One region of the Lelliottia sp. GFLA7 genome, then DNA from elsewhere that is predicted to be linked to it. Evidence: predicted binding sites of a transcription regulator. Region 1 holds the regulator's gene; the other holds the start of a gene.
The links. Region 1 encodes PurR, which represses purine synthesis genes. Its sites were predicted from a motif close to CANGCAAACGTTTGCNTG; they were not measured.
Positions count from the first base shown of each region.

Region 2: a site for PurR is predicted at 1,367-1,384, ahead of raiA (ribosome-associated translation inhibitor RaiA). Genes of this name have one in related genera too.

Region 1 is NZ_JBWLAQ010000001.1:187,247-193,190, reverse strand. It holds gene punC (purine nucleoside transporter PunC) at 1-364, opposite strand, end outside; gene punR (DNA-binding transcriptional activator PunR) at 477-1,388, shown strand; gene purR (HTH-type transcriptional repressor PurR) at 1,407-2,432, opposite strand; gene cydH (cytochrome bd-I oxidase subunit CydH) at 2,729-2,818, shown strand; gene AC07RN_RS00945 (MFS transporter) at 2,983-4,149, shown strand; gene sodB (superoxide dismutase [Fe]) at 4,186-4,767, opposite strand; gene AC07RN_RS00935 (C40 family peptidase) at 4,890-5,660, opposite strand.
Region 2 is NZ_JBWLAQ010000009.1:96,895-102,838, reverse strand. It holds gene rluD (23S rRNA pseudouridine(1911/1915/1917) synthase RluD) at 1-344, opposite strand, end outside; gene bamD (outer membrane protein assembly factor BamD) at 475-1,212, shown strand; gene raiA (ribosome-associated translation inhibitor RaiA) at 1,482-1,823, shown strand; Phe leader region at 1,927-2,052, shown strand; gene pheL (pheA operon leader peptide PheL) at 1,928-1,975, shown strand; gene pheA (bifunctional chorismate mutase/prephenate dehydratase) at 2,081-3,241, shown strand; gene AC07RN_RS18810 (SMP-30/gluconolactonase/LRE family protein) at 3,238-4,110, opposite strand; gene tyrA (bifunctional chorismate mutase/prephenate dehydrogenase) at 4,171-5,292, opposite strand; gene aroF (3-deoxy-7-phosphoheptulonate synthase AroF) at 5,302-5,944, opposite strand, start outside.

The DNA.
Region 1 (5,944 bases):
AGTCGGTGACCAGCGCCTGCCAGGTCACCGCGGCAGCACACACGCCAAACGCCTGCACAAAGCGCAATACCAGCAGCCAGGTTGCATCGCGCACCCACAGCATGCCCAGACAACCCAGCGCAAAAATAGTTAAGCCAAGAAGAAGAATAGGCTTGCGGCCATAACGGTCAGAGAGCGGTCCCCACAGCAGTTGTGCAAGCGCAAAACCGGCCAGGAATACGCTGAGGCTGGCGCTGATCGCGGCAGCAGGTGTCTGCAAATCTTGCTGCATCGCGGCAAACGCCGGCAGATACATGTCGGTAGCCAAAAAGCCCAGCACGCTCAAACCGCCGAGCCAGACTAAGAATCCTTTGTTGGGTTGCATTGTTATTTCCTAATGAAAGCAGGTGTACATTGGCGCAGAGTGTAGGGAGTGCAATCTGGCTTGTGAAACGCTAATATTTGGCGGTTGCGTTCAAAAATTTTGCAGGCAAAAAATGTGGTCTGAATATTCTTTAGAAGTCGTGGATGCTGTCGCCCGGAATGGCAGCTTTAGTGGAGCCGCGCAGGAACTGCATCGCGTACCTTCTGCCGTCAGCTATACGGTACGTCAGATGGAGGAGTGGCTGGCGGTACCGCTGTTCGAACGCCGTCATCGCGACGTCGTTCTGACCCCCGCTGGCGTATGGTTTTTGAAAGAAGGCCGATCTGTTATCAAAAAAATGATGATCACACGTGAACAGTGCCAGCAGATTGCCAATGGCTGGCGCGGTCATCTTTCGATTGCGGTGGATAACATCGTAAAACCTGAACGGACGCGGCAGATGGTGGTTGATTTCTACCGCCATTTCTCGGATGTGGAACTTCGCGTCTCCCAGGAAGTGTTTAATGGCGTATGGGATGCGCTATCGGACGGCAGGGTGGAGATGGCGATCGGCGCGACGCAGGCCATTCCCGTCGGGGGGCGTTACGCCTTTAGGGATATGGGAACGCTGAGCTGGAGTTGCGTGGTGGCAAGCGATCATCCTCTGGCTGCGATGGACGGCCCGCTGAGTGACGACGTGTTGCGCAACTGGCCGTCGCTGGTGATGGAGGATACGTCGCGCTCGCTGCCAAAACGCATCACCTGGCTGCTTGATAACCAGCGGCGGGTCGTCGCGCCAGACTGGGAATCATCGGCAACCTGTTTGTCGGCGGGGCTGTGTGTGGGGATGGTGCCCGTGCATTTCGCACGCCCACGGATTGATCGCGGAGAATGGGTGGCGCTTGAGCTTGAAAATCCGTTCCCGGATGCGGCTTGCTGCCTGACATGGCAGCAAAACGATATGTCGCCTGCGCTGGCCTGGCTGCTGGATTATTTGGGTGATAGCGAAACGCTGAACAGAGAGTGGCTACGGGGGCCGGAATAACCGGCCCCGTAGAAACGATTAACGACGGTAATCGCGGAACGGACCGTCAGCGACGGAGCGACGTTCAATCAGGCGCGGATGGACTTCAATTGACTGAGACTCTTCACGTTTGCTGACGATACGATCCATCAGCATGTTGAATGCCGTTTCACCCAAAGAGTCTTTCGGCTGATGAATCGTCGTCAGCGCGGGAGTAAAGTAGCGAGCGTTGCGCACGTTATCATACCCGATCACGGAAATATCCTGCGGGACGCGCAAACCCAGCTCATCGGCTGCGCAAAGCGCGCCCATTGCCATAATATCACCGCCACAGAATACGGCAGTCGGACGATGCGGCTGCGAAACGATCTGCTGCATTGCGCGGTAGCCTGATTCGGGTTCAAAGTCGCCCTGGACAATCCAGTTTTCCGGAACGGTAATCAGCGCTTCTTCCATGGCTTTCATAAAGCCCGCCAGGCGGCCTGCACCGGTATTACGCTCGAGCGGACCGGGGATGACACCAATCTCGCGATGACCGCGTTCAATCAGATAACGGCCAGCCATGTAACCGCCTTCAAAGGCGTTATCGTTGACAGAATCGGTAAAATCAGCGCGTGTATCGCCCCAATCCATCACCACCATCGGGATATGACGGTACTCTTCCAGCATCGACAGCACGGATTCCGGGTATTCAGAACACATGACCAACAGGCCATCGACGCGCTTTTGCGCCATCATCGACAGGTAAGCGCGCTGTTTTTCCTGGCTGTTCCAGGCATTTCCCAGAATCAGGGTATAGCCTTTCTGGAAGCAGTTTTTTTCTACTGCCTCGATAATTTCGGCGAAATAGGCGGCTTCGCTGCTGGTCGCCAGCAGACCAATCGACTTGGTGTGATTTACTTTCAAGCTGCGAGCCACGGCGCTAGGGGAGTAGTGCAATTCTTTGATTGCAGCCCAAACGGCGTTGCGCGTCTCTTCCGCCACGAAACGGGTTTTGTTAATTACATGTGATACAGTTGTAGTGGAAACGTTTGCGCGTTTCGCTACATCTTTAATTGTTGCCATTAGCTGTCACTCCAGACCATATCCTAAGCTCCTGATAAATTGAGAGGTAAACGTTTGCCTTCTCTCACCCTAATCTCGCAAATTGAATTGCGATACGCCGGGAAAACGACACAGGACGTCAGGAGGGGGTCAGTGGCCGGTACGCTTATAAATTTAGCGTGGAATTTTGTCCTATCTTGATGAAAAGGGGAAGCGCAAAAACGGTTATGAGCCTAAATCCAGGAAGATTTTTGAGCGAAACTGTGTAAAAATGAGCAAGCTCACTTTTCATGTGGGGATTAAAAGGAGAAAAATTGATGAATACCGATCTTAAGTTTTCGTTAACGACCACAATTATCGTGCTGGGTTTGATTGTTGCGGCAAGTTTTACGGCTATTCTGCACTGATTCAGGCGGGGGAGAGCCTTCTCCCTCGTTTTCTTCCTTCTATTGTTACTCTCCCGACAATAATCTTTTGCCAATTTGTTAACTTCTCATTTTTTGTGATTGCTGTCATGCTTTCGACATATTTTTTCTGTGTCGCGTAATGACACGGTTCCCGGAGTTAATGAATGAAAATCAATTTTCCACTGCTGGCCCTCGCGATTGGCGCATTTGGGATCGGCACCACCGAGTTCTCCCCCATGGGGCTGCTACCGGTTATCGCTAAAGGGGTGTATGTTTCTATTCCTGCGGCGGGCATGCTGATCAGCGCTTATGCCATTGGCGTGATGATCGGCGCGCCTTTGATGACATTACTGCTTTCGCATCGTGCGCGTCGAAATGCGCTTATTTTCCTGATGGCCATTTTCACAGTGGGAAATGTGCTTTCGGCACTCTCTCCGGACTACACCACCCTCCTGTTGTCGCGCATTTTGACCAGCCTCAATCATGGCGCATTCTTTGGCCTGGGGTCGGTGGTGGCCGCGAGCGTAGTACCTAAGCACAAGCAGGCCAGCGCGGTCGCCACGATGTTTATGGGGCTCACGATAGCGAATATTGGCGGCGTGCCAGCGGCGACCTGGCTGGGTGAAGTCATCGGCTGGCGTATGTCGTTCCTCGCCACAGCGATGTTGGGTGTCGTGGCGATGATCGCGCTGTTCTTCTCGTTGCCGAAAGGCGGGGCGGGCGAGCGTCCGGACGTGCGCAAAGAGCTGTCGGTTCTGCTCCGCCCGCAGGTGCTGTCAGCGCTGTTGACGACGGTGCTGGGCGCTGGAGCCATGTTTACGCTCTATACCTATATTTCGCCCGTGCTGCACGATATCACGCATGCCACACCGTTCTTTGTGACGGCAATGTTGGTGTTGATTGGTGTGGGCTTCACCATCGGCAACTATCTTGGCGGCAAGTTGGCCGACCGTTCGGTGAGCGGCACGTTGAAAGGATTTTTAACCTTGCTGATCGTCATCATGGTCGCCATTCCATGGTTAGCACGTAATGAGTTCGGAGCCGCTATCGCCATGGTGGTTTGGGGCGCAGCCACGTTTGCGGTGGTACCGCCGTTGCAGATGCGAGTGATGCGCGTGGCGCACGAAGCACCAGGGCTTTCGTCTTCAGTGAATATTGGGGCGTTTAACCTGGGTAATGCGCTTGGCGCAGCGGCGGGGGGCGCGGTGATCTCCGCGGGGCTGGGTTACAGCTTTGTTCCGGTTATGGGGGCGATCATTGCCGGGCTGGGTCTGCTGTTGGTGCTGTTGTCCGGGCGCAAACAACCGCAACCGGCTTGCGCAACCGAGTGATAAAAACGCAGAAGGGTTACCCCTTCTGCGAGTCTTTTACGCCGCAAAGTTCTTCGCAACAAATTCCCAGTTAACCAGCGCCCAGAAATGTTCCAGATAGTTTGGGCGAGCGTTACGGTAATCAATATAGTAAGCGTGTTCCCACACATCGACGGTCATCAGTGGTGTGGCAGCAGTGGTCAACGGTGTTCCTGCGTTTGACGTTGACACGATTGCCAGTTTGCCATCCGCCTCTTTGACCAGCCAGGTCCAGCCTGCACCAAAGTTTTTAACCGCCGCATCCGTAAACTTCGCTTTAAAGTCTGCAAAGCCACCGAAAGCGTTATTGATGGCAGTTGCCAGCTCGCCAGTCGGTTCTCCGCCTGCGTTTGGCGCCAGACAGTTCCAGTAGAACGTGTGATTCCAGACCTGCGCGGCGTTGTTGAAGACACCGCCCTCTGAGCTGCGTACGATCTCTTCCAGGGTTTTCCCTTCAAAGGCCGTATCTTTGATCAGATTGTTCAGGTTGGTGACATAGGTCTGATGATGTTTGCCGTAATGGTACTCCAGGGTTTCCACGGAAATATGGGGGACCAGGGCGTCTTTTGCATACGGTAATGCAGGTAATTCGAACGACATTGCTTCTCTCCTTATTATTTTATGCACACCCAATAACCCTATTGAGTGTAAGGGTAGAGTAGCAAATTGAAGGGATCGGCAAAAGAGGAACTTACCCTGCCGACAGCGCGGCAGGGCAGGGATTAGCGTATGGTTTTCGGCGTCATGACACGGCGTGCGCCAACGTAGTGGCGGACCCAATAGTCTTCGCTAAGGGAGGTTATCTGAATATCCTGGCCGCTGCGCGGGGACTGAATGAATTTGCCGTTGCCCACATAAACGCCAACGTGATCGGCGGTACCGCGACCCTGAGTGCGGAAGAACACCAAATCGCCGCTCTCCAGTTCGCCACGATTGACGGATGCCGCATCACGCAGGTGGTACATCTCATTCGCGGTACGTGGGATGCGGAATTTCACTAAATCTTTGTAGGCGTAATAAACCAGGCCGCTGCAATCAAAACCGGTACGCGGCGAGGTGCCACCCCAACGGTAAGGCTTGCCGATTTGTCCCATCAGTTTATTCATGGCCGTTTTTTGTGCCTTCTGCACACGGACTTTATGCACTTCTGACAGTTTCGCCGTTTTCCCCACTTTCAGACAGTTTGATTTATGCCCTTTACGCACGGTGCATTTTTCAGTGACGAGAGTTGAGGCAGTACGGGAGGTTTTGCGGGTTTTCTTGGCGGCAGGCTTGCTGGTCTTGTTGGAAACGGTTTGCTGCTTGTGAGTCGCTGTTTTTTTCTTTTCGTTTTTGGTAGTGGTTTTTTTCTTACGTTCTGTGCTTTTCGCCAGATGCGTTTTTTGTACGGCCGAATGCCGCGCCTGCTCAGAGGCGTTAGCCATCGGCGTGAATGAAAGTGTTGTAAACAGTAAAGCACAGAGCGTGATCGAAATTTTATTTATCCGCGCCACTGGGCATTCCCCTGGTTATAGCAGGTCATCAATAATACCTGCGTGTGATTTACAAAGCCCGTCGATTCTAATCTATATAAAGCCAATTCGTTAAGTCTCTTTTTAGATCTAAAATCGCGTTTCGCTAGCAAGTGCAAATATTTTCGCCAAACTGAAGCGCTTTTGCTCACACTATGAGCAAGGCCACAGACAACGCAGGGGTAAACTATATTGCGAATGCAACTTCTGCAGACACACGTTAAGATATATAAACGTGACAAAAATGTTATTTTCCGATATTGGTC
Region 2 (5,944 bases), on a different contig from region 1:
ACTGTACCATCAGGATTACCCGCTCCCGGGTGGACAACCAGGCCGCGAGGCTTGTTGATCACCAGAATGTCATCATCTTCATAGACGATGGTAAGCGGGATATCTTGTGCTTCAAAACGGACTTCTTCATCGATTTCAGCATTGATGGCGACCACTTCCCCACCTAACACTTTCTCTTTTGGCGTGTCCCAAACTTTGCCGTTGACCATCACTCGTTGGTCAAGAATCCATTCTTTTATGCGTGAACGCGAATAATCAGGGAACATTTCGGCCAAAGCTTGATCTAAGCGTTGACCGAGCTGATTTTCGGAGACTGTTGCGGTGAGTTCTACTCGTTGTGCCATAGACTGCTTCTTCGTTTAACGTTGGGTTTTACGGCTTTGCCGTATAATATAGTGTGCTATTGTAGCTGGTCTTAATCGGGAGCAGGAAAGAGATTCTCCCGGACAAACATTTGAGGAAAGTCAAAACGTCATGACGCGCATGAAATATCTGGTGGCAGCGGCCACGTTGAGCCTGGCTTTGGTGGGCTGCTCCGGTTCAAATGAACAGGTCCCTGACAATCCGCCGAATGAAATCTATGCGACTGCTCAGCAAAAACTCCAGGACGGTAACTGGAAACAGGCCATAACGCAACTGGAAGCGCTGGATAATCGTTATCCATTTGGTCCTTATTCCCAGCAGGTACAGTTAGATCTTATCTATGCCTACTACAAAAATGCCGATCTGCCGCTGGCTCAGGCAACGATCGATCGCTTCATGCGTCTAAACCCGACTCATCCGAACATTGATTATGTCATGTATATGCGTGGCCTAACCAACATGGCGCTGGATGACAGTGCTCTGCAAGGTTTCTTCGGTGTGGATCGTTCTGACCGCGACCCGCAGCACGCGCGCGATGCCTTCAACGATTTCTCAAAACTGGTACGCGGCTATCCAAACAGCCAGTACACCACCGATGCGACCAAGCGTCTGGTGTTCCTGAAAGATCGTCTGGCTAAGTATGAATACTCCGTTGCCGAATACTATACCCGCCGTGGTGCATGGGTGGCAGTCGTGAACCGCGTAGAAGGAATGTTGCGTGATTATCCTGACACTCAGGCGACCCGCGACGGACTGAAGCTGATGGAAAATGCCTATCGCCAGATGCAGATGAACGCTCAGGCAGAAAAAGTAGCGAAGATCATTGCCGCGAACAGCAGCAATACCTAATTGCTTTACGCTATGTAAAACGGCAGCCCATGGGCTGCCGTTTTTTTATTCATTTTATCGCTTACTGGGGCGCTGTAGCCCCGACCAATCCTATCAACTATGGCTGCAAATCCGCACTTCGACAAGGAAAAAAACGCGTCTTCCTGTCGAGGCTCACAAAAAAGGTTCCCTGACAAAAAGTGACAAAAATGTGTGATTTAGATCACACATTTTGACATTGGGAAAGGTATGCTGGAATCACTAAGACGGAAAGACAAGAGGTAACTTTTATGACAATGAACATTACCAGTAAACAAATGGAAATTACTCCGGCAATCCGCCAGCACGTCGCAGACCGTCTCGCCAAACTTGATAAATGGCAAACACACCTGATTAACCCGCATATCATTCTGTCTAAGGAACCGAAGGGTTTTACCGCTGATGCAACTATCAATACACCTAACGGCCATCTGGTCGCCAGCGCTAAACACGAAGATATGTATACGGCTATCAACGATTTGATCAACAAGCTGGAACGGCAGCTCAATAAAGTGCAACACAAAGGCGAAGCCCGTCGCGCCGCGACATCGGTGAAAGACGCAAGCTTAGCGGAAGAAGTTGAAGAAGAGTAATCCTTTAAATTGAGTATACCGCCAACGCGCCTTCGGGCGCGTTTTTTATTGACAGAACGAAAACAGTACGGGTACTTTAGAGCTATCACTCACAGGATGAATTCATGAAATATACCCCGTTTTTCTTCGCATTCTTTTTTACCTTCCCCTGATTGGGAGGCGTTTCGTCGTGTGATAAAGAATGCGAAGACGAACAACAAGGCCTCCCAAACCGGGAGGCCTTTTTTATGATAACAATAAACGAAATAGGCAACGCTATGACATCGGAAAACCCGTTACTGGATCTGCGAGTAAAAATCAGCGCGCTGGACGAGAAACTACTGGCGCTGCTGGCCGAACGCCGTGCGCTTGCAGTTGAAGTGGGTAAAGCCAAGCTGGATTCCCACCGCCCGGTGCGAGACATCGATCGCGAGCGCGATTTGCTGGAACGCCTGATTCAGCTTGGTAAAGCTCATCATCTGGATGCTCACTACATCACTCGCCTTTTTCAGCTCATCATCGAAGATTCCGTTCTCACCCAGCAGGCGTTGCTGCAACAGCATTTGAATCAAACCAATCCGCACTCAGCGCGCGTGGCCTTCCTCGGGCCAAAAGGATCGTATTCCCATCTTGCAGCGCGCCAGTATGCGGCACGTCATTTCGAAGAATTCATTGAAAGTGGCTGCGCAAAATTCGCCGATATCTTTAATCAGGTCGAAACCGGGCAAGCTGATTACGCCGTCGTCCCGATTGAAAACACCAGTTCCGGCGCGATTAACGATGTCTACGACCTGCTCCAGCACACCAGTCTGTCGCTGGTTGGCGAGCTTAATATCCCTATCGACCATTGCGTTCTGGTTTCGGGTTCAACCGATCTCAGCCAGGTAAATACGGTGTACAGCCACCCGCAGCCGTTCCAGCAGTGTAGTCAGTTCCTGAACCGTTACCCAAACTGGAAAATTGAGTACACCGAGAGTACCTCGGCAGCGATGGCGAAAGTCGCGCAGGCTAATTCGCCAACCGTTGCGGCGTTGGGCAGTGAAGCAGGCGGTGCTCTGTACGGCTTGCAGGTACTGGAGCGAAACCTGGCAAATCAAACGCAAAACATCACCCGCTTCGTGGTCCTGGCGCGCAAAGCCATTAACGTATCCGAACAGGTGCCCGCCAAAACAACGCTGCTTATGGCAACGGGTCAGCAGGCCGGTGCGTTGGTAGAAGCGCTGCTGGTTCTGCGGAATCACAATCTGATCATGACCAAACTTGAGTCCCGCCCAATCAACGGCAATCCGTGGGAAGAGATGTTTTATCTTGATATCCAGGCTAACCTGGAGTCCGCTTCCATGCAGAAAGCCCTGCGTGAACTGGGTGAAATCACCCGTTCAATGAAGGTATTGGGCTGCTATCCAGGCGAAAACGTGGTGCCGGTCGATCCGGTTTAACGTTCGACAAAGGGGCTTTTCTTCATTCCTGCCACGTTGACTGGCAGGGTGAAGATCGCACCAGAAAGCGGATATTTAGCCACTTCTTCAGCGTTCATATTTTCTCGCGTCGTCGTGATAAACAGCGTTTTCATGTCATCACCGCCAAAGCAAACCATCGTCGGACAACGCACCGGTAGTCGGTATTCTTCCAGTTGTTCACCCTGCGGTGAAAAACGCGCAATACGCCAGCCATCAAACAGCGCGCTCCAGTAGCACCCTTCAACGTCCATCGCCGCACCGTCAGGCATGCCCTCCCCCTTTTCAAACCGGCGAAAGTCGTCACGCATCCCCGGCTCGCCATGTTCATTTAAGGGCGTACGGTAAATCACGCTGTTTGGCGTATCCGAGGTAAACATCCACTGGTGGTCCGGGCTAAACGCCAGGCCGTTATGCCCGTGGATATCACACTGAATAACTTTAGGCGTCAGGTCGTTATCAATACGCATCAGCATGGCGCCGTTATAATCGCCCGGCCCCCAGAATGTGCCCGCGTAAAAACGCCCACGATGATCGGTACCGCCATCGTTAAAGCGTGCAAGCTGAGGATTGGAAGGGTTATCGCAGACTTTACGTTGGAGCAAACCGTGTTTGTCGGTAAGCCAGATAGCGTTACGCATTGCCACGATAAAACCGCCCTTCTCGCGTAATGCAAAGCACCCGACTTCTTCGTGGAAAGAGAGAACAGAGTGAGTAGCCGACGGGAGATGATACCGATGAATCTCCCCTTCCAGAATATCCGCCCAATAGAGCGCATTCTCGCCCTCACTCCAGGTCGGGCATTCAGGTAAATGCCCGGTGTAATCAAACAGAACGTGTGGTTCAACCATGACCCATCCCCAAAATGAAAAAAGCCAGCTAAGCTGGCTTTTAGTATATACATCACTGGGCTACTGGCGACTATCATTCGCCTGGCGCAACAGAGTACGGCTTTCATTCTGGAAACGTTTCGCGTGATCCCCGAACCAGTGCTCGACCTTGCGGAAACTGTCGATAAACGCCTGCTTGTTGCCTTGTTCCAGTAACGCGATAGCCTCACCAAAACGCTGGTAATAACGTTTGATCAGCGCCAGATTATTCTCTGACGACATAATAATATCCGCGTAAAGTTGCGGGTCCTGCGCAAACAGACGTCCTACCATTGCCAGTTCAAGACGGTAGATGGGTGACGAAAGCGCCAGCAGTTGCTCAAGCTGAACGTTTTCTTCCGCCAGATGCAAACCATAGGCAAAGGTCGCAAAGTGGCGCAGCGCCTGAATAAACGCCATGTTTTGATCGTGTTCAACAGCACTGATGCGATGTAGACGCGCGCCCCATACCTGAATCTGTTCCAGGAACCACTGATAGGCTTCGGGCTGACGACCATCACAGTACACGACCACCTGCTTCGCCAGACTGCCGCTATCCGGGCCAAACATTGGGTGTAACCCCAATACCGGGCCTTTGTGCGCCGTCAGCATCGCCTGGAGTGGACCATTTTTCACCGACGCCAGATCAACCAGAATGCAGTCATCCGGTAACGGTGGGAGCTTCGCAATGATCTGCTCAGTGACATGAATCGGCACGCTGACGATAACCATGCCTGCATCAGCCATCAAATCTGTCGCGCGTGCCCAATCCTCTTTTTCAAAAATGCGCACCTGATAGCCAGAAAGCGTCAGCATTTTTTCGAATAGACGGCCCATCTGGCCGCCGCCGCCCACAATGACCACTGGGCGCAATGACGGACACAGGGTTTTAAATCCTTTGTCGTTCTCGCTGGAGTAGGATTCACGCATCACGCGACGCAGTACATCTTCAATCAAATCAGGGGAAACCCCCATGGACTGCGCTTCATCGCGTCGGGACGCCAGCATTGACGCTTCACGCTCCGGCACATAAATCGGCAAACCGTATTTGCTTTTCACTTCACCGACTTCAGCGACCAGCGACATACGGCGTGCCAGAAGATCCAGCAGCGCCTTGTCGACTTCATCAATTTGATCGCGCAGTGCAGTCAATTCTGCAACCATAAAAACCTCTTAAGCCAGACGCGTCGCCAGTTGACCGTTCAAATCTTTGTGGATCTCACGCAGCAAAGCGTCTGTCGCTTCCCAACTGATACAGGCGTCCGTAACGGATACACCGTGTTTCATGGCACTGCGCGGCTGTTCAGACGACTGATTACCTTCGTGGATGTTGCTTTCAATCATCAGTCCAATAATAGAACGGTTACCATCTTTAATTTGGGCGACCACGGATTCCGCAACCGCAGGCTGGCGACGGTAATCTTTGTTCGAATTACCATGGCTGCAATCTACCATCAGAGCCGGACGCAGTCCCGCCTGTTCCATCTCTTTTTCACACTGCGCCACATCCGCAGGGCTGTAGTTCGGTGCTTTACCGCCGCGCAAAATCACATGTCCATCAGGGTTACCCTGAGTTTGCAGCAGGCAAACCTGGCCGGCCTGGTTAATCCCGACAAAACGGTGCGGCATAGCAGCGGCACGCATGGCGTTGATGGCGGTTGCCAGACTGCCATCGGTGCCATTTTTAAAACCGACCGGCATCGACAGGCCAGAAGCCATCTCGCGGTGAGTTTGTGATTCGGTTGTACGTGCACCAATCGCAGACCAGCTAAACAGATCGCCGAGGTATTGCGGGCTATTAGGATCGAGCGCTTCA